4 regions of the Pseudomonas sp. 2FE genome follow, and region 1 is predicted to be linked to each of the others. Evidence: predicted binding sites of a transcription regulator. Region 1 holds the regulator's gene; each other region holds the start of a gene.

Region 1 (5,816 bases):
CGCGCGTCCGGTGCCGACCTGCGAGGTGCCGGTGCTGTTTGCCGCAGAGCTGGCCACCGGCTTGTTCAGTCATTTCCTCTCGGCGATCTCCGGCGGTAACCTGTATCGCAAATCGTCCTTTCTCGAAGGCGCCTTGGGCCAGCAGCTGTTTCCGCAATGGCTGAGCCTCGATGAGCGTCCGCATATCCCGCGGGCGCTGGGCAGCGCGGCGTTCGATGGCGATGGCCTGGCGACCTACGCCAAGTCCTTCGTCGAATGCGGTGAGTTGCGCTCCTACATCCTCGGTACCTACTCCGGGCGCAAGCTGGGCCTGCCAAGCACGGCGAATTCCGGTGGCGTGCACAACCTGTTCGTCAGCCATGGCGAGGATGACCAGGCGGCGTTGATCCGGCGCATGGGCCGTGGGCTATTGGTCACTGAGCTGATGGGGCAGGGGCTGAATCTGGTGACCGGCGACTACTCGCGCGGTGCCGGTGGGTTCTGGGTCGAGAACGGTGAGATCCAGTTCCCGGTGCAGGAAGTCACTATCGCCGGCAATCTGCGCGATATGTTCAAGCAGATTCTGGCGGTGGGTAGCGACCTGGAACTGCGCAGCAATGTGCGTACGGGTTCGGTATTGATCGAGCGGATGATGGTGGCGGGGAGCTGACGGAACCTCGGGTGGGCATAGCGCTGCGGCGATTTGCCCACCTCGCGGCTGAGCTATTCGCCTTCGTCGAAACGGTTGTTGATCAATTCGATCAGCGCATTTAAGGCGTCATCGTCCTGCTCACCTTCGGTGTGCAGGTGGATCGCGGTGCCTTTACCGGCGGCCAGCATCATGACCGCCATGATGCTTTTGCCATCCACGTAGCACTCCGGCGCACGACCGACGCGCACCTGGCAAGGAAAGCGCCCGGCCACGCCGACAAACTTGGCGGCCGCGCGCGCGTGTAGGCCAAGCTTGTTGATGATGGTGATTTCACAGGCGGGCATCGCTGTTTAAGTCCTTCTACTAAAGGTCGCGGTGGCGAACCTGAATATTCTTTAAGGGTTTTTTCAACGCTTGGCCAAGTCGCTCGGCCAGATACACCGAGCGGTGATGTCCGCCAGTGCAACCAATGGCGATGGTGACATAGGCGCGGTTGCTTGCGGCGAAGCGCGGCAGCCATTTTACCAAGTAGGCGAGGATGTCTTGGAACATCTCTTCGACATCCGGCTGCGCGGCCAGGTATTGCGCGACGGATGGCTCGAGGCCCGAGTGCTCGCGCAGCTCCGGCTTCCAATACGGATTAGGCAGGCAGCGCACGTCGAAGACCAGATCCGCATCTACCGGCATGCCGCGCTTGAAGCCAAACGATTCGACCAGGAACGCGGTACCCGGTTCCGGCTTATTCAGTAAGCGCAGCTTGAGTGTGTCGCGCAGTTGGTAGAGGTTGAGATGCGTGGTGTCGATCTTCAGGTCGGCTAGATCGATGATCGGGCCGAGTAGCAGGCTTTCGTCGTGAATGGCTTCGGCCAGCGAGCGCTCGGCGGTGGTCAGTGGGTGACGGCGACGGGTCTCGGAGAAGCGCTTGAGCAGGGTTTCTTCGTCTGCGTCGAGGTACAGCACGTCGCATTGGATGTGCCGGGCGCGCACTTCGTCGAGCAGTTCGGGAAAGCGCTTGAGCTGGCTCGGCAGGTTGCGCGCATCGATCGACACGGCCACCAGCGGCTGCAACAGCTCGGTGTGCAACAGGGCGCGCTCGGCCAGTTCCGGGAGTAGGCCGGCCGGCAGGTTGTCGATGCAATAGAAGCCGTTGTCCTCGAGGACATCGAGGGCGGTGCTCTTACCCGAGCCGGAGCGGCCGCTGACGATGATCAAACGCATGATTAGGCTCCGCCTCCGCCTAGCGGCCGTTCTGCACGTCCACTACTACCTGGTACAGGCGGTCACTGCTCTGTGCGTGGCGCAGCTGTGCGCGTACCTCACTACGGTCGAGCATGCTGGCGATCTGGCGCAGGAGCTCCAGGTGCTCATCGGTGGCGGCCTCTGGCACTAGCAGGACAAACAGCAGGTCTACTGGGGCGCCGTCGATAGCATCGAAGTCTACCGGGGCGTCGAGGCGCAGCAAGGCGCTGATCGGCGATACGCAGCCAGGCAGGCGGCAATGTGGAATGGCGATGCCATTGCCGAAACCGGTTGAGCCAAGCTTCTCGCGGGCGACCAGGCTCTCGAAAATGTCTTGTCCATCCAGGTCGGGCAATTCGCGGGCGACCAGGTTGGCGATTTGTTCGAGGACACGTTTTTTGCTGCCGCCCGGCACGTTCACCAGGGAACGGCCGGGGGTCAGTATGTTTTCAAGTCGAATCATGAGTAGGGGATGGTGTCAGCGCGCCGGGGCGCCTTGCAGGCGACCCTGCTGCTTTTCCTTGTGCTTGATAAGTTGGCGGTTGATCTTATCGGTGAGCAGATCGATAGCTGCGTACATGTCGTCATGTTCGGCGCGGGCGACGACTTCGCCGCCGGCGATGTGCAGGGTCGCTTCGATTTTCTGTTTGAGCTTCTCGACCTCCATGGTGACCTGCACGTTGGTGATTTTTCCGAAGTGGCGCTCTACTCGTTCGAGTTTCTCGTCGATGTAGGCGCGTAGGGCGTCGGTCACATCCAGTTGATGTCCACTGATGTTGACTTGCATACCGCTTTCTCCTTATTGCCGTGTGTAAGAGACAGGCTAACGGGCCTGCCACCGGAACACTTTGGCTTGGATCAGTGTAGCCGTTACAGCAGTCGCTTACGTTCACTGGAAGGCGCTATCCCGAGGGATTCGCGGTATTTGGCGACTGTGCGACGGGCCACCTGAATGCCCTGTGCCTCCAGTAAACCAGCGATCTTGCTGTCACTCAACGGCTTTTTCGCATTTTCCGCAGCGACTAGTTTTTTGATGATTGCGCGGATCGCGGTAGACGAGCATTCACCGCCTTCGGAGGTGCTGACGTGGCTGGAGAAGAAGTATTTCAGCTCGTAAATGCCGCGCGGTGTGTGCATGAATTTTTGCGTGGTCACCCGCGAGATGGTCGACTCGTGCATGCCCACGGCTTCGGCGATGTCGTGCAAGACCAAGGGCTTCATCGCCTCGTCGCCATAATCGAGGAAGCCGCGTTGGTGCTCGACGATCTGCGTGGCGACCTTCATCAGGGTTTCGTTGCGGCTCTGTAGGCTCTTGATGAACCAGCGGGCTTCCTGCAACTGGTTGCGCATGAAGGTGTTGTCGGCGCTGGAGTCGGCGCGGCGTACGAAGCCTGCGTATTGCGGATTGACCCGCAGGCGCGGCATGGCTTCCTGATTAAGCTCCACCAGCCAGCGTTCGTTGTGCTTGCGCACAATGACGTCGGGTACCACGTATTCCGGTTCGCTGGCTTCGATCTGTGAGCCGGGGCGCGGGTTGAGGCTTTGAATCAGCTCGATCACTTGGCGCAGTTCATCTTCCTTGAGCTTCATGCGGCGCATCAACTGGCTGTAGTCGCGGCTGCCGAGCAAGTCCAGGTAGTCGCCCGCCAGGCGCTGGGCTTCGCTCAGCCAGAGCGTCTTGGCGGGCAGCTGGCGCAGTTGCAGCAGCAGGCATTCGCGCAGGTCGCGGGCGGCGATGCCGGCGGGCTCGAACTGCTGGATGCGATGCAGTACCGCTTCCACTTCGTCCAGTTCGATATCCAGTTCGGGGTCGAAGGCTTCGAGCACCTCTTCCAGGGTTTCTTCCAGATAGCCTTGATTGTTGATGCAGTCGATCAGGGTGGCGGCGATCAGGCGATCCTTGTCGGACATCGGTGCCAGATTGAGCTGCCAGAGCAGGTGGCTTTGCAGGCTCTCGCCGGCCGAGGTGCGAGTGGTGAAGTCCCACTCATCATCATCGTTGCTGGGCAGGCTGCTGGCGCTGGTCTGGTAGATGTCTTCCCAGACGGTGTCGACGGGCAGTTCGCTGGGGATGCGCTCGTTCCATTCGCCTTCTTCCAGGTTGTCGACCGTGGGGGCGGACTCCTGATAGCTGGTTTCCTGGTAGGACTCCTCCGGGTTGGGCGCGGCGGGGGCGCTCTCCGCACCATCGGCCAGGGGGTCGGTGTTGTCGAAGTCGTCGCCGTCTTCCTGGCGCTCGAGCATAGGATTCGACTCCAAGGCCTCTTGAATCTCTTGTTGCAGATCCAAGGTCGACAGTTGGAGGAGGCGGATGGCCTGTTGCAGCTGCGGGGTCATCGTCAGCTGCTGGCCCATTTTAAGGACGAGCGATGGTTTCATGGAGGGGGCTTAGGACCTTATTCGCCGGCGCACATGCGCCATCCACTACAGGGCGCCAACGCGCCACCAGGAAGCAAATTATATGCCTGATCTCGAGGGGTTTGCCTAGCCCTCGCACATTCTCTGTAGTGGGCGGTTGCGCAAACTACAGGCGGAACTCGTGGCCCAGGTAGACTTCTTTCACCAACTGGTTGGCCAGGATGGTCTCGGCATCACCTTCGGCGATCAATTGGCCGTCGTTGACGATGTAGGCGGTTTCGCAAATATCCAGGGTTTCACGCACGTTGTGATCGGTGATCAAAACGCCAATACCCTTGGCCTTGAGATGGTGGATGATTTGTTTGATGTCGCCGACCGAGATCGGATCAACGCCGGCAAAGGGCTCATCGAGCAGGATGAACTTGGGTGCGGTGGCCAAGGCGCGGGCGATCTCCACGCGGCGGCGTTCACCGCCAGACAGACTCATGCCGAGGTTGTCGCGAATGTGGCTGATATGGAATTCCTGCAGCAGGGTTTCCAGGGCCTGGCGCCGGCTGGCACGATCGAGATCCTTGCGTGTTTCCAGGATCGCCAGGATGTTGTCGGCGACCGAGAGCTTGCGGAAGATCGAGGCCTCTTGCGGCAGATAACCAATGCCGGCGCGGGCACGGCCGTGCATGGGCAGATGGGTGACGTCCTGCTGATCGATCAGTACGCGGCCCTGGTCGGCGTTAACCAGGCCGACAATCATGTAGAAGCAGGTGGTCTTGCCGGCGCCGTTCGGGCCCAGCAGGCCGACGATCTGCCCGCTCTCAATCGACAGGCTGACGTCGCGCACGACTTGGCGGCCCTTGTAGCTCTTGGCCAGGTGTTGGGCTTTCAGGATGGCCATTACTGCGCCTTCTGCTCGGCGGGTTTGTTCTTCGGCTGGATCACCATATCGATGCGCGGGCGCGGCGAGGTCACGTTGGCGCCGGTGGCGCGGCCGGCGTTGACGATCTGGCGCTGGGTGTCGTAGACGATTTTCTCGCCCTCGAAGGTATTGCCTTCCTGCACTACCTTGGCTTGATCGATCAGCACGATGCGCTCGTTGGCGGCGAAATACTGGATAGTCAGGCCGTAAGCCTTGACGATCTGCTTGTCGGCAGCGGGTTTCTGCTCGTAATACGCCGGTGTGCCGACGGCGGTGAAGACCTCGATATCGCCGTTGGCGGTCTGCGTGATGGTCACGGTGTTGCCGGTGATCTTCAGGGTGCCTTGGGTAATGACGACGTCGCCGCGGTATACCGCTACGCCTTGTTTGTCATCGAGTTCTGCGCTGTCGGCTTGCACGCGAATCGGTTGCTCGCGGTCGGTCGGCAGTGCCCAGGCGCTCGCGCTTCCAAGTGCGGCACTCAAGCTGAGCAGAAGGGGGAGGGTCCGGAGAGACAAAGTGTTAACGAACCTCATGCTGGCCTCTTACGTTGGACAGCAGGAGCATCCTGCCGTCATTCAAGTACGCTTTCATTCCTTGTGCCGTGGTCACCCCGTTGGCCGCCTCGATTCTAACGGCTTGCTGGGTCTGCGCATATTCCTTGTCGGGGAACAC
Region 2 (5,816 bases), on a different contig from region 1:
GAAGCCGCCTACGTCAAGGCCGGTTTCCTTTCGGCGCTGGCCAAAGGCGAAGTCAGCTCGCCGCTGCTGGATAAAAAGCGCGCCGTCGAGCTGCTCGGCACCATGCAGGGCGGTTACAACATCGTCACCCTGGTCGACCTGTTGGACGACGCCGAACTGGCCCCGGTTGCGGCCAAAGAGCTCAAGCACACCCTGCTGATGTTCGACGCCTTCCACGACGTCGCGGAAAAAGCCAAGAACGGCAACCTTCACGCCAAAGCCGTACTGCAGTCCTGGGCCGATGGCGAGTGGTTCAAGAACCGTCCGACCTTGGCCGACAAGATCAGCCTGCGCGTATTCAAGGTTACCGGCGAAACCAACACCGACGACCTGTCCCCTGCTCCGGATGCCTGGTCGCGCCCTGATATTCCGCTGCACGCCCTGGCCATGCTGAAAATGGCCCGCGACGGCATCGTGCCGGATGAGCAAGGCGCCATCGGCCCGATGAAGCAGATCGAAGCCATGCGCAACGACGGCTTCCCGATCGCCTACGTCGGTGACGTGGTCGGTACCGGTTCCTCGCGTAAATCGGCGACCAACTCGGTACTGTGGTTCTTCGGCGACGACGTGCCTTATGTCCCGAACAAGCGCTCCGGCGGCTTCTGCTTCGGCAGCAAAATTGCCCCGATCTTCTACAACACCATGGAAGATGCCGGCGCACTGCCGATCGAGTTCGACGTTACCCAGATGAACATGGGCGACGTGATCGACCTTTACCCTCACGCGGGTAAAGTCACCAAGCACAACAGCGACGAAGTCCTGGCCACCTTCGAAATGAAGACCCCGGTGCTGCTCGACGAAGTCCGTGCTGGCGGCCGTATCCCGCTGATCATCGGCCGTGGCCTGACCGAGAAGGCGCGCGCCGAACTGGGTCTGCCGTCTTCCGATCTGTTCAAAAAGCCTGAGCAACCGGCTGAAAGCACCAAGGGTTTCACCCTGGCGCAGAAGATGGTCGGCAAGGCGTGCGGCGTCGCTGGCGTTCGCCCAGGTACCTACTGCGAACCGAAGATGACCACCGTCGGCTCCCAGGACACCACTGGCCCGATGACCCGTGACGAGCTGAAAGACCTGGCGTGCCTGGGCTTCTCCACCGATCTGGTGATGCAGTCGTTCTGCCACACCGCGGCCTATCCGAAGCCGATCGACGTCACCACCCACCACACCCTGCCCGACTTCATCATGACCCGCGGCGGCGTGTCCCTGCGTCCGGGCGACGGCATCATCCACAGCTGGCTGAACCGCATGCTGCTGCCGGACACCGTCGGCACCGGTGGCGACTCGCACACCCGTTTCCCGATGGGCATCTCGTTCCCGGCCGGTTCCGGTCTAGTCGCCTTCGCCGCCGCCACTGGCGTTATGCCACTGGACATGCCGGAATCGATCCTGGTGCGCTTCAAAGGCAAAATGCAACCGGGCGTCACCCTGCGTGACCTGGTGCATGCCATTCCTTACTACGCGATCCAGGCTGGCCTGCTGACCGTCGAGAAGAAAGGCAAGAAGAACGCCTTCTCCGGCCGCATCCTGGAAATCGAAGGCCTGGACAACCTGAGCATCGAGCAAGCGTTCGAGCTGTCCGACGCCTCCGCCGAACGTTCGGCTGCCGGTTGCACCATCAAGCTGTCGAAAGAGTCGATCACCGAGTACCTGAGCTCCAACATCACCCTGCTGCGCTGGATGATCGGCGAAGGCTACGGCGATGCGCGCACTCTGGAACGTCGCGCTCAAGCGATGGAAGCCTGGATCGCCAACCCGGAGCTGATGGTTGCAGATGCTGACGCCGAATACGCCGAAGTCATCGAAATCGACCTGACCGACATCAAAGAGCCGGTGCTCTGCGCGCCGAACGATCCGGACGACGCCCGTCTGCTCTCCAGCGTGGCTGGCGAGAAGATCGACGAAGTGTTCATCGGCTCCTGCATGACCAACATCGGTCACTTCCGCGCGGCCGGCAAGTTGCTGGATCAGGTCAAGGGCCAGCTGCCAACCCGTCTGTGGCTGTCGCCGCCGACCAAGATGGACGCACACCAGCTGACCGAAGAAGGCTACTACGGCATCTACGGCAAGGCTGGCGCGCGCATGGAAATGCCGGGCTGCTCGCTGTGCATGGGCAACCAGGCACGCGTTGAAGCGAATTCCACCGTGGTCTCGACTTCGACCCGTAACTTCCCGAACCGTCTGGGCGATGGCGCCAACGTCTACCTGGCTTCGGCCGAGCTGGCGTCGGTGGCTTCGATCCTCGGTCGCCTGCCGACCGTCGAGGAGTACATGGAGTACGCCGGTAAAATCGACAGCATGGCTGCCGACGTTTACCGCTACCTCTCCTTCGACCAGATCGCCGAGTTCCGTGAAGCTGCTGCGAACGCCAATATCCCGGTCGTTCAAGCCTAACGGCATAGCGTCAAGAAGAGCCCCGCCCAGTGCGGGGCTTTTTCTTTTCAATAGCACCTTGCGGGCGCGGCTAGAGCAGCTATTTTCCTGATTAGGGGCGGCCCCGTGCGGAGCGCTCCAACCTTCAGGAGTAGCCAAATGAAGCACTGGATTCTCGCTGCAGTCTGCCTAGTAGCCCTGAGTGGCTGTGCCAGTGAATACCTTATTTCCACCGTCGATGGTCAACTGCTGACCACCTACGACAAGCCCGAACTCGACAAAGATACCGGCATGCTGGAGTTCGAGGATAGCGAAGGCCGCGAACAGCACATCCCGCAGTCCCAGGTGAAACAAATCATCGAACGCTGAGGCCAGTCGTTTCTCAATCCAAACCCCGCTTCGGCGGGGTTTTGTTTTTCTTGTCTGGAGCAACTGCTGGCATATGGCTTGCTTGGAGTTCATCAGCAGAACTCTCTCCAACGGCGGAGTCAGTTCATAGACAATGGCGTCGCTTCCGGCTACCAACCTCTGGAGTAGCTGGAGCGGCGCTTTTTTGTTCAACGGCGGAACAAAACACATGACCGATAGCAGCAGTACACGCACAGACAACCTGGCCTGGGTCGCCGGCTCGGATGCCCCGGAAAAGAGCGCACTGGACCTGGGCTTCATGGCCCTGACCGACTCCGCCTCGCTGATAGTCGCGGCCACCCAGGGCTTCGCCCAGCCCTACGGCCTGACCCTCAACCTGCAGCGTCAGGCCTCCTGGGCGACCCTGCGCGACAAGCTGCTGAGCGGCGAGCTCGACGCCGCCCAGGCCCTCTATGGCCAGGTCTACGGCATCCACCTCGGTCTCAGCGGCCCGGCCACCGACATGGCCATCCTCATGGGCCTGTGCCAGAACGGCCAGGCGATCAATCTTTCCGAGCCGCTCAAACAGGCCGGCGTGACAACTGCCGAAGCACTGGCCGCGCGGGTGCGCCAAAGCGGTGCAAAACTCACCTTCGCGCAGACCTTCCCCACCGGCACCCACGCCATGTGGCTCAACTACTGGCTGGCCAGCCACGGCATCCATCCGCTGGAGGATGTGCACAGCGTCGTCGTGCCCCCCTCGCAGATGGTCACCCATCTCAAGGCCGGGCGAATCGACGGTTTCTGCGCCGGCGGCCCCTGGGGCGCACTGGCGGTGGAGGAAGGCCAGGGCTTCACCCTCGCCACCAGTCAGATGATCTGGGCCGATCACCCGGAGAAAGTCCTCGGCGTCACCCGTGAATTTGTCGAGCGCTACCCCAACACCGCCCGGGCGCTGACCATGGCCGTACTGGAAGCCAGCCGCTTCATCGACGCGAGCGACGAGAACAAGCGCAGCACCGCGCAGTTGATCAGCGGCAGCGAGTACGTCGACGCCCCGCTCTCGGCGCTCCAGCCGCGCCTTCTCGGCCAGTACCAGGACGGCCTCGGCCATGCCTGGCAGGACAAACACCCGCTGCGTTTCTTCGCCGATGGTAAAGTGAGCATGCCGTATCTCTCGGACGGCCTGTGGTTTATGACCCAGTTCCGCCGCTGGGGGCTGTTGCGTGATGACCCTGACTACCTCGGCATCGCCCAACAGATCCATCAGCTCGAACTGTACCGCGAGGCCGCCAGCGCCCTGGGTATCGCCGTGCCGGCCACCCCCATGCGCAGCGCCACCTTGCTCGATGGCAAAGTCTGGGACGGCTCCGACCCGGCCACCTATGCGCGCAGCTTTGCCCTGCATGCCCTGGCCGATGCGCCACAATCGCTAGCCCTTTAAGCCAGAGGATGACCTCCCTATGCTGCGAATCCTCCTGATCAACGACACCCCGAAGAAAGTCGGCCGACTCAGAGCCGCCCTGATTGAGGCCGGCTTCGACGTCATCGACGAGTCCGGGCTGACCATCGACCTGCCCGAGCGCGTCGAAGCCGTGCGCCCCGACGTGATCCTGATCGACACCGAGTCCCCCGGCCGTGACGTGATGGAGCAAGTGGTGTTGGTCACTCGCGACCAGCCGCGGCCCATCGTCATGTTCACCGACGAGCACGACCCCGGCGTGATGCGCCAAGCCATCCAATCGGGGGTCAGCGCCTACATAGTCGAAGGCATCCAGGCCCAGCGCCTGCAACCGATTCTCGACGTCGCCATGGCCCGCTTCGAGAGCGACCAGGCGCTGCGTGCGCAACTACAGGCCCGCGATGCCCAACTGGCCGAGCGCAAGCGCATCGAGCTGGCCAAAGGCATGCTGATGAAGATGAAAAGTTGCAACGAGGAAGAGGCCTATACCCTGATGCGCCGCCAGGCCATGAGCCGGCAGCAGAAACTGATCCAGGTGGCCGAACAGATCATCGCCATGAGCGAACTGCTGGGCCCCTGAGCCCCAGCAAGGTGGATGAGGACTTTTTCATCCACCTTGCTGCCAGCGGCCGCGGCGAAGATTCCTCTCGACAGCCGCCGGTCGCCCCGCTTATCTTCGCCTCCTGGCCAGCGCACTGGCCAACGTCGCTCGGACGGTTCCGGGCGCTTACGTCTTCGAGGAAAGCATGGCTGACCAAGCTTCGCGCCGCTTTGCGCGCATCGATCGTCTCCCCCCTTACGTTTTCAATATCACCGCCGAGCTGAAGATGGCCGCCCGCCGTCGTGGCGAGGACATCATCGACTTCAGCATGGGCAACCCCGACGGCGCCACCCCGCCGCACATAGTCGAGAAGCTGGTGCAGGTCGCCCAGCGCGAAGACACCCACGGCTACTCCACCTCCAAAGGCATCCCGCGTCTGCGCCGGGCCATCGCGCGCTGGTATAAGGAACGCTACGCGGTCGAGATCGACCCGGAAAGCGAAGCCATAGTCACCATCGGCTCCAAGGAAGGCCTGGCGCACCTGATGCTCGCCACCCTCGATCATGGTGACACCGTGCTGGTGCCCAACCCGAGCTACCCGATCCATATCTACGGCGCGGTGATCGCCGGCGCCCAGGTGCGCTCGGTGCCGCTGGTGCCGGGCGTGGACTTCTTCGCCGAGCTGGAACGGGCCATTCGCGAATCGATCCCGAAGCCGAAGATGATGATCCTCGGCTTCCCCTCCAACCCCACCGCGCAGTGCGTGGAGCTGGACTTCTTCGAGCGGGTGGTGGCCCTGGCCAAGCAGTACGACGTGCTGGTGATCCACGACCTGGCCTACGCCGACATCGTCTACGACGGCTGGAAAGCCCCCTCGATCATGCAGGTGCCGGGCGCCAAGGACATCGCCGTGGAGTTCTTCACCCTGTCCAAGAGCTACAACATGGCCGGCTGGCGCATCGGTTTCATGGTCGGCAATCAAGAACTCGTGAGCGCCCTGGCACGGATCAAGAGCTACCACGACTACGGCACCTTCACCCCGCTGCAGGTGGCCGCCAT
Region 3 (5,816 bases), on a different contig from region 1:
GTCTCCTTCAGGCCGGCGACCATTCGCCCAAACGCATGCGCCAATACCCCGACTTCATCCTTGCGCGCCCCGGCGGTCGTCTGCACCGTGAGATCCCCGGAGGCAATCTGGTTGGCGATTCCCACGACCTGCCGGAGGCTAACCGTGATGTCGCGGACGATGAAGACGCCGATGCAGGAAACCACCAGCAGGCCGAGCGCGGCCCCTGCCAGCGTCAAGAGCACTTCGCCCCGGAGTTTCTCGATGCGCTTGTCGAGCAGGCCCTTCAGGGCCTTGGCGGTGTCAGCCTCCACGTCAAAAACCGCGTCGACGCTCCGACTCATCGCCGCGAAATAATCCTCGCTGGTATCCAGCTTGCGGCTTACGGCCAGACTTCTGACGTAGCTCGCCGCGTCCTGGACAGAGTTCATGGTGGTTTGCGTGTGCGTTTCGAGTTGCGGTCCAAGCGCCGCATTGGCCTGCAAGGACTTGCTCAGTGATTCCTGCATTTTTTTCTGCAGAAACGCCACCAGGATGGACAGGCGGTTCAGTCTTTCGAACTGTTCGGCTGTCCCTTTCTGCTGGGCCGCCATGCCGCTGCCCAGACCACGCGCCTGGGCCAGCAGTTCACCTAACTCGGGCCCCTGAAAAATGAGCACATTCATCAGGTAGTAACTGTCGAGATCGGGATCGAGGGTCAGGTTGGAAGCATCGCCGACATCGGTGATCAGGGCGATGGTGTCGCCGATCACCTTGGTGTGTAGCTCAAAACCATCCTCAGGAGACAGGTTGGTCGTTTGGTTCAGAAGGTCGCGGCAGGCCGCATTCAAGGCCGCCCATTGCTGGCTCGTTCGTAACGCGCTGCCCAGGCGCTGGTCGACCTCGTCCATGCGCTTGAGATCGTTCTCGATCTCGGCGCTCTTGCCGGCCACCCTGTCCTTGAAGGAGCTATCGCCGCTCAACCAGGCGTTGGTCATGCCGCGGTGCTGTTGCAGATGCGTCAGGAGGCCAAGTAACGGGGTGTAATATTCCACGCCACGAAGCTCTTGCCGGGCGAATTCGACCCCCAGGGCGTCGATGGAGGACGCCATCTTGTAGGTCACCACGGCAAAAGGAAGCATAAAAACGGCACCCATCAATGCTAGTTTTTGCCAGATTTTAAGATTTTTCATTTACGCCCCCAAGACTGAAATGCCTGACATGGCAGCATCCTTTGCGGATCCCGCGCGGTTTCATCTGTGCATAGCCGATTCGCTTTGATCCCGTCTGTCGTGGCAGAAGGGGCAAAGTAGAGAAATAGGGGATCCCTGGTTTCTAGAACAACAAGCCAGACTCTGACTTTGCAGCTTATTTCGGTCGCCCCGACTTTCCGCGTGTCACAGGAAAAGGGGGGCAGATTTATTTTTAATCTATGGACTGTCCATCAGCATTGGTGCTGCTGGCCGAGGACATTGCTGCGGGGCGCCGCGCTCTGCTTACGCCGGCCGCGCTGGCAAGTAGTCTAGACGATTGCCTGGTGGGTGCCCCAAGGAGCCCGGCAGATCCAAGCAGGAGCGCTTGTGTGAGGCCGTGGCGACGTTGCCGTTGCCTGCGGTGGACGTTTGGGCCAGGCAGCCTTCAGCTTTATCGCGCTCTGCCGCCGACAGCCGCTTCAGGACAAATTCGTCCGGTACTGCAGGGCTTCGGCCAGATGCGCGCGGCCGATGGCCTCGATCTGTTCCAGATCGGCCAGGGTGCGGGCGACCTTGAGCACTCGATGGGCCGAGCGCAGGGACAGGCCTAGGCGTTCACAGGCGCTTTCCAGCCAGGCCTGGTCGCTGCGGTCGAGCGCGCAATGCTGGCGTAGGCCGGGCAAATCGAGAAAGGCATTGGCGCAGCCCTGGCGCTGTAGCTGCCGCTCGCGTGCCTGGGCGACCAGGCTGGCGGCACTCGCGCTGTCGGCGCCGGCCGCGCTCGGCACATGCAGCGCGGTGGTTTCCCGCGCCACGGTGAGGTGCAGGTCGATGCGGTCGAGCAGCGGTCCGGAGAGCTTGGCGCGGTAGCGCTGGACCTGCTCGGAACTGCAGCGGCAACGGCCGCTCGGGTCACCCAAATAGCCGCACGGGCAGGGGTTCATCGCCGCGACCAGTTGAAAACGGGCGGGGAAGCGCACCTTGTCCCGCGCCCGGGCAATGACGATCTGGCCGCTTTCCAGCGGTTCTCTTAACACTTCCAGGACCTTGCGATCGAACTCTGGGAGCTCATCGAGAAATAGCACGCCTTGGTGCGCCAGGGTGATTTCTCCCGGCTGCGGCCGGCTGCCGCCGCCGACCAGCGCCGGTCCCGAGGCGCTGTGATGCGGATTACGAAACGGCCGCTGCGGCCAGGCATGCAACGGCGTATGGCTGACCACCGACTGGATGGCGGCGACTTCCAGGGCTTCCTGCTCGTTCAGCGGCGGCAGCAGCCCGGGTAAGCGGCTGGCCAGCAGGGTCTTGCCGGTGCCGGGCGGGCCGCTAAACAACAAGTTGTGCGAGCCGGCGGCCGCCACCAGCAGGGCGCGCTTGGCCGCGACCTGGCCCTGCACCTCGGCGAGGTCGGGGTAGGGCGCGGTTTGCCGCAGTAGGCCCTGGGCCTGGTAGGGCGCCAGCGGAGTCTGGCCGTTGAAGTGCGCCGCCAGCTCCAGCAGGTGGTCGGCGGCGATCACGACGAGGCCCGAGGCCAGGCAGGCTTCTTCGGCATTGGCGCGCGGCACCACCAAGGCGCGCCCGGCGGCGCGGGCGGCGAGCGCGGCGGGCAGCACGCCCTGCACCGGCCGCAGGGCGCCGGATAGCGCGAGCTCGCCGAGGCACTCGACTTCGAGCAACGCGGCGCCCGGCAGTTGGCCGCTGGCGGCGAGAATGCCGAGGGCGATGGCCAGGTCGAAGCGGCCGCCATCCTTGGGCAGGTCGGCGGGCGCCAGGTTCAAGGTGATGCGCCGTGGCGGGAAGTCGAAGCCGGAATTGAGGATGGCGCTGCGCACCCGGTCCTTACTTTCCTTGACCGCAGTTTCCGGCAAACCGACCAGTGCCAGCGACGGCAGGCCGTTGGCCAGATGGGCTTCGACTGTGACCGCCGGGGCTTCGACGCCGACTTGCGCGCGGCTATGGACGATGGCCAGAGACATGGATCACTCCTTGATCACATGCCGCTCACGCCGAGTGCGTTACTCGGTGGGCGGCGACAGTTTGGCTTCCAGCTCGGTGACTTTGGCTTCCAGGGCCTCCAGGCGCGCGCGAGTGCGCGCCAGCACGGCCATCTGGCTGTCGAATTCTTCCCGGCTGACCAGGTCCAGCTTGCTGAAACCGCTCTGCAACAGGGCTTTGAACTGTGTTTCGAACTCGCTACGCGGCAACGGACTATCGCCGTTGAACAGACGGGAGGCGTGAGCGCTGAGGGCATCGAGCAAGGCTTTGGGCGGCAGCATGGCGGGGTTCCGGATAAGACGGCCGGCAGTGTAACACGCAGCATCGCGCCTGAACGGGGGCGACGTTTTGCACGGTTTTAGGGCGCTAGTGGGGCGCAGTGCGCACTGTTGTTGTGCGTGACTCGCTTGCGCAATCCGGTCACAGTGCGGCTTTCAGATGATAAATGCCTGAAAACCAAGCTTTTCACAGAGCTGGCAAGCTTTCTGCTTGGTGGCCTATGACGCATGCACCGATGCAGTTCGGTGCGTAAGGCGAAGCGGGGAGTTGTTTCGCCAAGAGCGATTGGTTGTTGTCGGAGTGGCCACAGCGAGGGTGCCCGATGCGTTACAAAGCCAGACACTGCGCTTAGACTTGAGCCGGGTTCGTTTTTCCTGGGGCAAGTCCACCAATACGGGAGAGAGTTTCATGAAGTTAGTCACTGCCATCATCAAACCGTTCAAGCTGGACGATGTGCGCGAGTCGCTGTCGGAGATCGGCGTGCAGGGCATCACCGTCACCGAAGTCAAAGGCTTCGGGCGGCAGAAGGGCCACACCGAGCTGTATCGCGGCGCCGAATACGTGGTCGACTTCCTGCCCAAGGTGAAGATCGACGTGGCCATCGCCGACGACCAACTGGATCGCGTGATCGAGGCCATCACCAAGGCCGCCAACACCGGCAAGATCGGTGACGGCAAGATCTTCGTGGTCAATCTGGAACAGGCCATCCGCATCCGTACCGGCGAAACCGGCACCGACGCAATCTAAGCCGCCGAACCCAACGCCCCAGGAGAAAACAATATGACTCTGCGTAAGCTCGCAGGGCTAGGAGCCCTGTTGTCCCTCGTTACCCCCGGTCTGGCCATGGCCGCTGACGAGGTTGTGTTGAATAGCGGTGATACCGCGTGGATGCTCGTCGCCAGCGCACTCGTACTGTTTATGACCATCCCCGGCCTGGCCCTGTTCTACGGCGGCATGGTCCGTTCGAAGAACATCCTCTCGGTGATGATGCAGTGTTTCGCCATCACCGGCCTGATCAGCATTCTGTGGGTCATCTACGGCTACAGCATCGCGTTCGACACCGCCGGTATGGAGCAGGGGGTGGTTAACTTCAACTCCTTCGTCGGCGGCCTGTCCAAGGCCTTCCTCGCCGGCGTCACGCCAGCGAGCCTGAGTTATGCCATCCCGGAAAGCGTGTTCATCGTCTTCCAGATGACCTTCGCCATCATCACGCCGGCGTTGATCGTCGGGGCTTTCGCCGAGCGCATGAAGTTCTCCGCCATGCTGATCTTCATGGCTATCTGGTTCACCCTGGTCTACGCGCCGATCGCCCACATGGTCTGGAGCGGCAACGGCGGCCTGCTGTGGGACTGGGGCGTGTTGGACTTCGCCGGTGGCACCGTGGTGCATATCAACGCCGGTATCGCCGGTCTGGTGGCGTGCCTGGTGCTGGGCAAGCGCAAGGGCTACCCGACCACGGCGATGGCGCCGCACAACCTCGGCTACACCCTGATGGGCGCGGCCATGCTGTGGATCGGCTGGTTCGGCTTCAATGCCGGTTCCGCCGTTGCCGCCAACGGCACCGCCGGCATGGCCATGCTGGTGACGCAGATCGCCACCGCGGCGGCTGCCCTGGGCTGGATGTTCGCCGAATGGATCACTCACGATAAGCCGAGCGCTCTGGGCATCGCCTCGGGTGTGGTGGCCGGTCTGGTGGCCATCACTCCGGCGGCCGGCACCGTGGGCCCGATGGGCGCCTTGGTAATCGGTCTGGCGGCTGGGGTGATCTGCTTCTTCTGCGCCACCAGTCTGAAGCGCAAGCTCGGCTATGACGACTCCCTGGATGCCTTCGGCGTGCACGGTATCGGCGGCATCGTCGGCGCGCTGCTGACCGGCGTGTTCGCGGCGCCGGCACTGGGTGGCTTCGGCACTGTAGAAGACATCGCCGCACAAGTCTGGATCCAGTTCAAAGGTGTTGGCTTCACCGTGGTCTACACCGCTATCGTCACCTTCGTGATCCTCAAGGTGATCGACCTGGTGATCGGCCTGCGCATCAGCGAAGAGGAAGAGACCGTCGGTCTCGACCTGGCTCAGCACAACGAGCGCGGCTATAACCTGTAAGCGTTCGGCGCTGCAAAAAATGCCCGGCATTGCCGGGCATTTTGCTTTTTGCGGCCAGCCCGGGGACAGCCTTCGCGTCTAGCCGCGGTTGCCGCATAACGGACTACAGCAATAAGACAAAAGCCTCTAACAAGCACTCTTTGCTTTTTCTCGCAGCGCGCTAGAATGCGCGCCGAAACTGCGCAGATCCGTAGGTGGCAGCAGAGCCCGATCAGCTTGCATCACGGCCGCGCGGCTCGGCCTCGTTGAGCCGCAACGAGAATGCCGCCTCGGCGGTGCGCCGCGACTTCGAAC
Region 4 (5,816 bases), on a different contig from region 1:
ATACGATATTACCTGTTGCCCCTGCAACGGAGTCCAGGGCCTCTACCAGTGGAACGCCTGCAGCAAAGGTAGTGGACAATGTTCGAGCATAACGTGCTACCGCCGCTTTGTAGATGATGTCGCCAACAATCGGCGCCTTGAGTATTGTGCGGTCAAGCCAGTTGCGGAACTTTTCCGAGCGTTTATTGGCTGTTTGAAAAGCAAAAACGAACGCAACTATGCCTAAAATGAACATATACCAGTTTGCTTGTAATGACTCCGACAGCCCGACCACAAACAAGGTGAAGGCGGGGAGGTCTGCGCCGAAGCTGGTAAATACCTGTTTGAATTGCGGAACTACTTTGATCAGCAGGATGCAAGAAACAATGATCGCAATGCCTACTACTGCCATTGGGTAGTTCATCGCCTTCTTGATCTTGGCCTTCAGGGCCTCGGTCTTTTCTTTATAAGTTGCGACACGATCCAGCAAGTCTTCCAAGGCACCGGCTTGCTCACCGGCATCCACCAGGTTGCAGAACAGATCATCGAAGTAGAGGGGGCGTGTACGCAGGGCCGCCGCAAAGCTATTGCCCGCCGCAACGTGCTGTTTGATGTCGTCCACCAATTTGCGCATGTTCGGGTTGTCGAGCCCCTCACCGATGATGTCGAACGACTGCAGCAGTGGTACGCCGGCCTTCATCATGGTGGCCATCTGCCGCGCAAACAGGGCGATGTCTATAGGCTTGATTTTTTTGCCGGCGCTGAACAGTGAGACTGATTTTTTTCGCACCTTGGTCGGGTTGATGCCTTGCTTGCGCAACTGTGCTTTGACCAGGGCTGGGTTTTGGCCGCTTGTTTCGCCTTTGATCTTGGAGCCTTTCTTATCAGTGCCTTCCCAGCTGAAGGTGCTGGTTTTTATCGCTTTCACGGCCATGGCTTAGTCCTTAGTCACGCGGTTTACTTCTTCGAGGCTGGTAACGCCCTGCATGGCCTTCAGCAGAGCCGAGGTGCGCAGGTCATTAAAGCCGTCTTTGCGCATTTGTACTGAAATATCAATGGAGTTGCCTTCTTCCATGATAATCCGCTGCAGGGAGGGCGTGTTTTTAACTACTTCATAAATACCGAGTCTGCCCTTGTAGCCGCCATTACAGTTTTCGCAGCCGACAGGGCCATAAACCTTGAAGGTGCCGATCTTGTCTTCCGGAAAGCCTTCTTCCAGCAGCGCCTCGCGCGGAATCTGTAGCTCTTTCTTGCAGCTGGTGCAGAGCTTGCGGGCTAACCGCTGGGCGATGATCAGATTGACCGAGGTGGCAATGTTGAACGAGGGCACACCCATATTGCGTAGGCGGGTCAGGGTTTCCGCGGCGCTGTTGGTGTGCAGGGTAGACATCACCATATGGCCGGTCTGAGCGGCCTTGATGGCGATGGAGGCGGTTTCCAGGTCGCGGATCTCGCCGACCATGATGATGTCGGGGTCCTGGCGCAAAAATGAGCGCAATGCCTGAGCAAAGTCCATGCCCTGCTTGGGGTTGACGTTGACCTGATTGATCCCTTCCAGGTTGATCTCGACCGGGTCTTCGGCGGTAGAAATGTTGACGTCAACGGTGTTCAGAATATTCAGGCCGGTATACAGCGAAACGGTCTTGCCGGAACCGGTTGGGCCGGTGACCAGGATCATGCCTTGTGGCTGTTTCAGCGCGGCCATATACAGGTCTTTTTGCGACTCCTCATAGCCGAGGGCATCGATGCCCATCTGCGCGCTTGAAGGGTCGAGAATCCGCATCACGATCTTCTCGCCCCACAAGGTCGGGCAGCTGCTGACCCGGAAATCGATCGACTTGCTTTTCGAGATGCGCATCTTGATGCGCCCATCCTGCGGCTTGCGCCGTTCGGAGATATCCAGGCTGGCCATGACTTTGAGTCGCGCGGAAATACGGGGCGCCAGTTGGATGGGTGGCCGGGCGATCTCATGCAAGATGCCGTCGGTACGAAAACGCACCCGGTAGCTCTTCTCGTAGGGCTCAAAGTGCAGGTCGGACGAGCCGGCCTTGATCGCATCCAGCAGCATTTTGTTCACGAAACGCACCACCGGCGCATCGTCCGCCGAATTGCCCTCGGCAGTATCTTGCTTGTCCTCATCAACGGCTTGAATGTCTACGCCGTCCAGGTCGACATCGCCGAGATCTTCCATGCCGTTGGCGGCGTTATCGAAAAACTTTTCGATGGCATCGCCAAGCTTGTCGTCTTCGACCAGGATGGCTTCGGTATTCAACCCGGTGCTGAACTGGATGTCGGTGATGGCTTGGTGGTTGCTGGGGTCGGAAACACCGACGAACAGCTTGTTGCCACGGCGCCACAGGGGGAGGGCGCGGTGTTGGCGAATCAGCTTCTCGCTGACCAGATCCTTGGGTTGGCCCTCCTTGTCGAGGCTGCCGAGGTCGAGAAAGGCCACGCCGAACTGCTCGGCCGCCAGCTCGGCTAGGGCGCGGCTTTTCACCAGCTTGTTCTGCACCAGGTAGGTGACCAGCGACAGCTTGTTGCGCTGGGCCTGTTGCTGCGCCTGCTGGGCGCTTTTTTCATCCAGCAGTTCGGCCAGCACCATCTGCCTGGCCAGGCCCGAGAGGGATACGGCGTCATTCATGACAAGGAACTCATAGACACAATGCCCTGCCTTATAGCGCAGATGCCCGAGACTGCCAAACGGCGATCAAGCGGGTGGCAAAAAGTGTCACAAGGTGCGGATTAATGGTTGTCGCCGTATGGGCGGATCGGCACGGATTTAAGGCGCTCTGCGGGGGTTTTTGAGTTGGCGCGCTATTTGCTGCGTTTCTAACAGGCGGAAGGCCTAACAACTCATGGAGATTCAAATGAAAGCTCAACTGCAAAAGGGTTTTACCCTGATTGAATTGATGATCGTGGTGGCGATCATCGGCATCCTGGCTGCTGTAGCGCTGCCGGCTTATCAGGACTACACCATCCGCGCCCGGGTAACCGAGGGTGTGGGCCTGGCCAGCAGTGCTAAGACCATAGTCGCCGAGAGTTCCAATACGGTGGCTGAGCTGGCAGCAGCCGCGATTGCTTTCAATGCCCAGGCTGGGAACTTGGGTGCCACCAGTAAATATGTGCGGCAGGTGATTATTAACGGTGCTAGCGGCGAAATTACCGTTATTCTCGACGAGAGAAACGTTGGTAGTATTCCGGCTTCTGCCACTCTGGTTTTTACCCCCTACATACAGGTCGGCGGCGGCGCCGCCCCGGTTGACTTGGCTACTAATTTTGCGGCTGCTCCGCCGGTGACTGGCTCCATCGACTGGGGCTGTGCCTCTGCTAGCAACAGCGTTGGAACTTCAGCTACACGTAACATGCCGCAACTTGGCGGTCTTGGAACCCTGCCGGCCCAGTTCGCGCCGGGCGAGTGCCGCTAATCGGGAAGCGGCAGCCCGGGATGCGCTGAGTGCCCCGTGGTGCCGCTCTTGAGCTAAGCAGAAGACCCCTTAACTAAGGGGTTTTTTGTTGTGTGGTTGTCGGATATACAGCTTTCAGATCGTCTGGTTTTTTACTTGGGATGGAGATATGACGAAGTCGATGAGTCGCTGGCGCGCTTCTGCGCTGCATTTGCTGCTCGGCCTGCTGGTCTTTGTGCTGCTGGCGTCGATTGCGCTGTTCCTGTTTTTCCCCGGTGCGTTGTTTCTGGCCGCCGGAGGCTGGGAAGGGCTGAGAATCATCCTCGCTGTCGATCTTGTGCTGGGGCCTTGCCTGACCCTGATAGTGTTCAACCCGCTGAAGCCGAGGCTGGAGCTGGTCAGGGATCTGTCGCTGGTTGTCCTGGTGCAGACCCTGGCGCTGGTTGCCGGTTGTTATGTCGTGAGCAATGCGCGGCCGCTGGCGGTCGTGCATGTGTTCGATACGTTCTACGTGGTCAGTCGTGAGGATTACCGTCAGTTGAATGTCGAACCGCAGGTTCTGGACGGTCTCAGCGGATGGGCGCCGAAGTTCTTTTATGTCGAGGTTCCGTCGAACGCTGCGGAGTTTCTGGCCCAACATACGAAAGCCCTGCTCGATGGCGAAACGCCTCTTCAGCGGCGTGTGGATCTGTACCGTGAAATGCCTGCCGATCGTCAGGCGCTAGTGAAGATCCTGCGTGGCGCTGGCGAGGGTGGGGAGAACGCCTGTTTGCGGGTCGATATCGAAAGCTCTTACCAGAGTGGTTCGGTATGTTTTGATCCGGACGCGCGCAAGGTCTTGGACTTTGTTCCGGACGGCAAGGGCTAGCGATACCCCTCTTTGTCAAAGTCTTCAGGCCTAGCCTGAAGCGTCACACGCCCTGCTCCCGAAGTGGGGCTTGTGGTTTCTGGCTGCCGGGCTTTTCGTCAATCCTCTTGCCCTTGGTTCGGTGGACCACGCCGCTGGGCGGTTAATCCACCCTATGCGTCAGAGGCTGAGGCGCATCGACAGGTCGATGGCTTTGACGTCCTTGGTCAGTGCGCCAATCGAAACATAGTCCACGCCTGTCTCGGCAATAGTCCTCAGGCTGCTTTCGTTGATGCCGCCGGAGGCTTCCAGCTTGGCGCGGCCGGCGGTGAGTTGCACGGCGCTGCGCATCTCCTCCAGGCTGAGCTCATCGAGCATGATGATGTCCGCGCCGGCATCCAGTGCTTCCTGCAGCTCTGCCAAACTCTCCACTTCCACTTCCACCGGCTTGCCGGGGGCGATTTTGTGGGCGGTTTGCACGGCTTGAACGATCCCGCCACAGGCGGCGATATGGTTTTCCTTGATCAGGAAGGCGTCATAGAGGCCGATGCGGTGGTTGTGGCAGCCGCCGCGGGTGACGGCGTATTTCTGTGCCAGGCGCAGGCCGGGCAGGGTCTTGCGGGTGTCGAGCAATTTGACCCCGGTGCCTGCCACCAGGTCGGCATAGTGGCGGCAGCGGGTGGCGACGCCGGAGAGAGTCTGGAGGAAGTTCAGGGCACTGCGCTCGCCGCTGAGCAGCGCACGAGCCGGGCCCTCCAGGTGGAACAGGGCTTGGTTGGGCGCTACGCGTTCGCCGTCCTGCACCTGCCAATGCACGGCGACCCGTGGGTCGAGCTGGCGGAACACCGCATCGACCCAGGCGGAGCCGCAGATCACCGCCGCTTCACGGGTGATGACAGTGGCCTGGGCCAGGCGTTCGGCGGGGATCAGCTGGGCGGTAATGTCGCCGCTGCCGATATCCTCGCGTAAGGCGCGGCGGACGTTGGCTTCGATTTCTGCGCTCAGATCGGCGAGGATGAGGTTCGGCATGGCTGGCTCCACTGTCTAGATCGGGCGATTATAGGGAGGGTCGACGGCGGGCGCAGCGTGATTGATAGCAGACCTGACCTTTTTGCGAGACCGATAGTGCGTTGGTCGTGCATGGGTAGCCGCTGGGAGGCTGGTGCGGTACATCTGTGACGTGGGTCATGCCTGGAGGAAAAGTCGGCTTGAAGGTCGGGATTGATCTCTATAATGACTCTCTGCTTGCTTAATATTGGCGCCAGGCCTTTGACGTTGCGGGTGAGGCCCAGTTGATCGTTGTGCAGGCGAATAAGCCCGAGAGGGGCCGTCTGCGGGAGACTTGCAATGACCGATGCGAAAGTGGTGCAGCTGAACAAGGTTGCCCCTGAGCACTCGCCAACTCCGTCGGCGGGAAGGCTGCCCGTGGCGCTGATCCAGGTCCGCGATAAGGCTGCCCAGCAGCTTAAGCAGGCGCTGCAAGCGCTGTTCGATAACGCGGACGACACGCTCTTCGAGATGGCCGATCGCGCGACCAGCAATGCCGAGCAGAACACCTTCTTCGAAGCCATGCGTGATTTGCGCTT

What was found. Region 1 encodes sigma-54, which starts transcription at its own class of promoters, with help from an activator protein. Its sites were predicted from a motif close to ANTGGCATNNANNTTGCTNT; they were not measured.
Region 2: FFS12_RS03815 (CmpA/NrtA family ABC transporter substrate-binding protein) is a predicted target of sigma-54. The motif match lies at 2,841-2,860, and genes of this name have one in related genera.
Region 3: glnK (P-II family nitrogen regulator) is a predicted target of sigma-54. The motif match lies at 3,616-3,635, and genes of this name have one in related genera.
Region 4: FFS12_RS13435 (pilin) is a predicted target of sigma-54. The motif match lies at 2,785-2,804, and genes of this name have one in related genera.

What each region holds. Positions count from the first base shown of each region.
Region 1 covers NZ_SCMO01000018.1:18,089-23,904, forward strand. The annotation lists gene pmbA (metalloprotease PmbA) at 1-649, shown strand, start outside; gene FFS12_RS19560 (HPr family phosphocarrier protein) at 703-975, opposite strand; gene rapZ (RNase adapter RapZ) at 995-1,849, opposite strand; gene ptsN (PTS IIA-like nitrogen regulatory protein PtsN) at 1,869-2,333, opposite strand; gene hpf (ribosome hibernation-promoting factor, HPF/YfiA family) at 2,349-2,657, opposite strand; gene FFS12_RS19580 (RNA polymerase factor sigma-54) at 2,741-4,249, opposite strand; gene lptB (LPS export ABC transporter ATP-binding protein) at 4,395-5,120, opposite strand; gene lptA (lipopolysaccharide transport periplasmic protein LptA) at 5,120-5,677, opposite strand; gene lptC (LPS export ABC transporter periplasmic protein LptC) at 5,664-5,816, opposite strand, start outside.
Region 2 covers NZ_SCMO01000001.1:798,388-804,203, reverse strand. The annotation lists gene acnB (bifunctional aconitate hydratase 2/2-methylisocitrate dehydratase) at 1-2,427, shown strand, start outside; gene FFS12_RS03820 (YgdI/YgdR family lipoprotein) at 2,566-2,775, shown strand; gene FFS12_RS03815 (CmpA/NrtA family ABC transporter substrate-binding protein) at 2,984-4,198, shown strand; gene FFS12_RS03810 (ANTAR domain-containing response regulator) at 4,218-4,796, shown strand; gene alaC (alanine transaminase) at 4,963-5,816, shown strand, end outside.
Region 3 covers NZ_SCMO01000003.1:251,945-257,760, reverse strand. The annotation lists partial or broken gene FFS12_RS20445 (methyl-accepting chemotaxis protein) at 1-212, opposite strand, end outside; gene FFS12_RS08550 (YifB family Mg chelatase-like AAA ATPase) at 1,631-3,124, opposite strand; gene FFS12_RS08545 (accessory factor UbiK family protein) at 3,164-3,424, opposite strand; gene glnK (P-II family nitrogen regulator) at 3,831-4,169, shown strand; gene FFS12_RS08535 (ammonium transporter) at 4,203-5,522, shown strand; partial or broken gene FFS12_RS08530 (secondary thiamine-phosphate synthase enzyme YjbQ) at 5,759-5,816, shown strand, end outside.
Region 4 covers NZ_SCMO01000008.1:28,687-34,502, reverse strand. The annotation lists gene FFS12_RS13445 (type II secretion system F family protein) at 1-913, opposite strand, end outside; gene pilB (type IV-A pilus assembly ATPase PilB) at 917-2,620, opposite strand; gene FFS12_RS13435 (pilin) at 2,847-3,404, shown strand; gene FFS12_RS13430 (hypothetical protein) at 3,565-4,251, shown strand; gene nadC (carboxylating nicotinate-nucleotide diphosphorylase) at 4,411-5,259, opposite strand; gene FFS12_RS13420 (DUF1631 domain-containing protein) at 5,578-5,816, shown strand, end outside.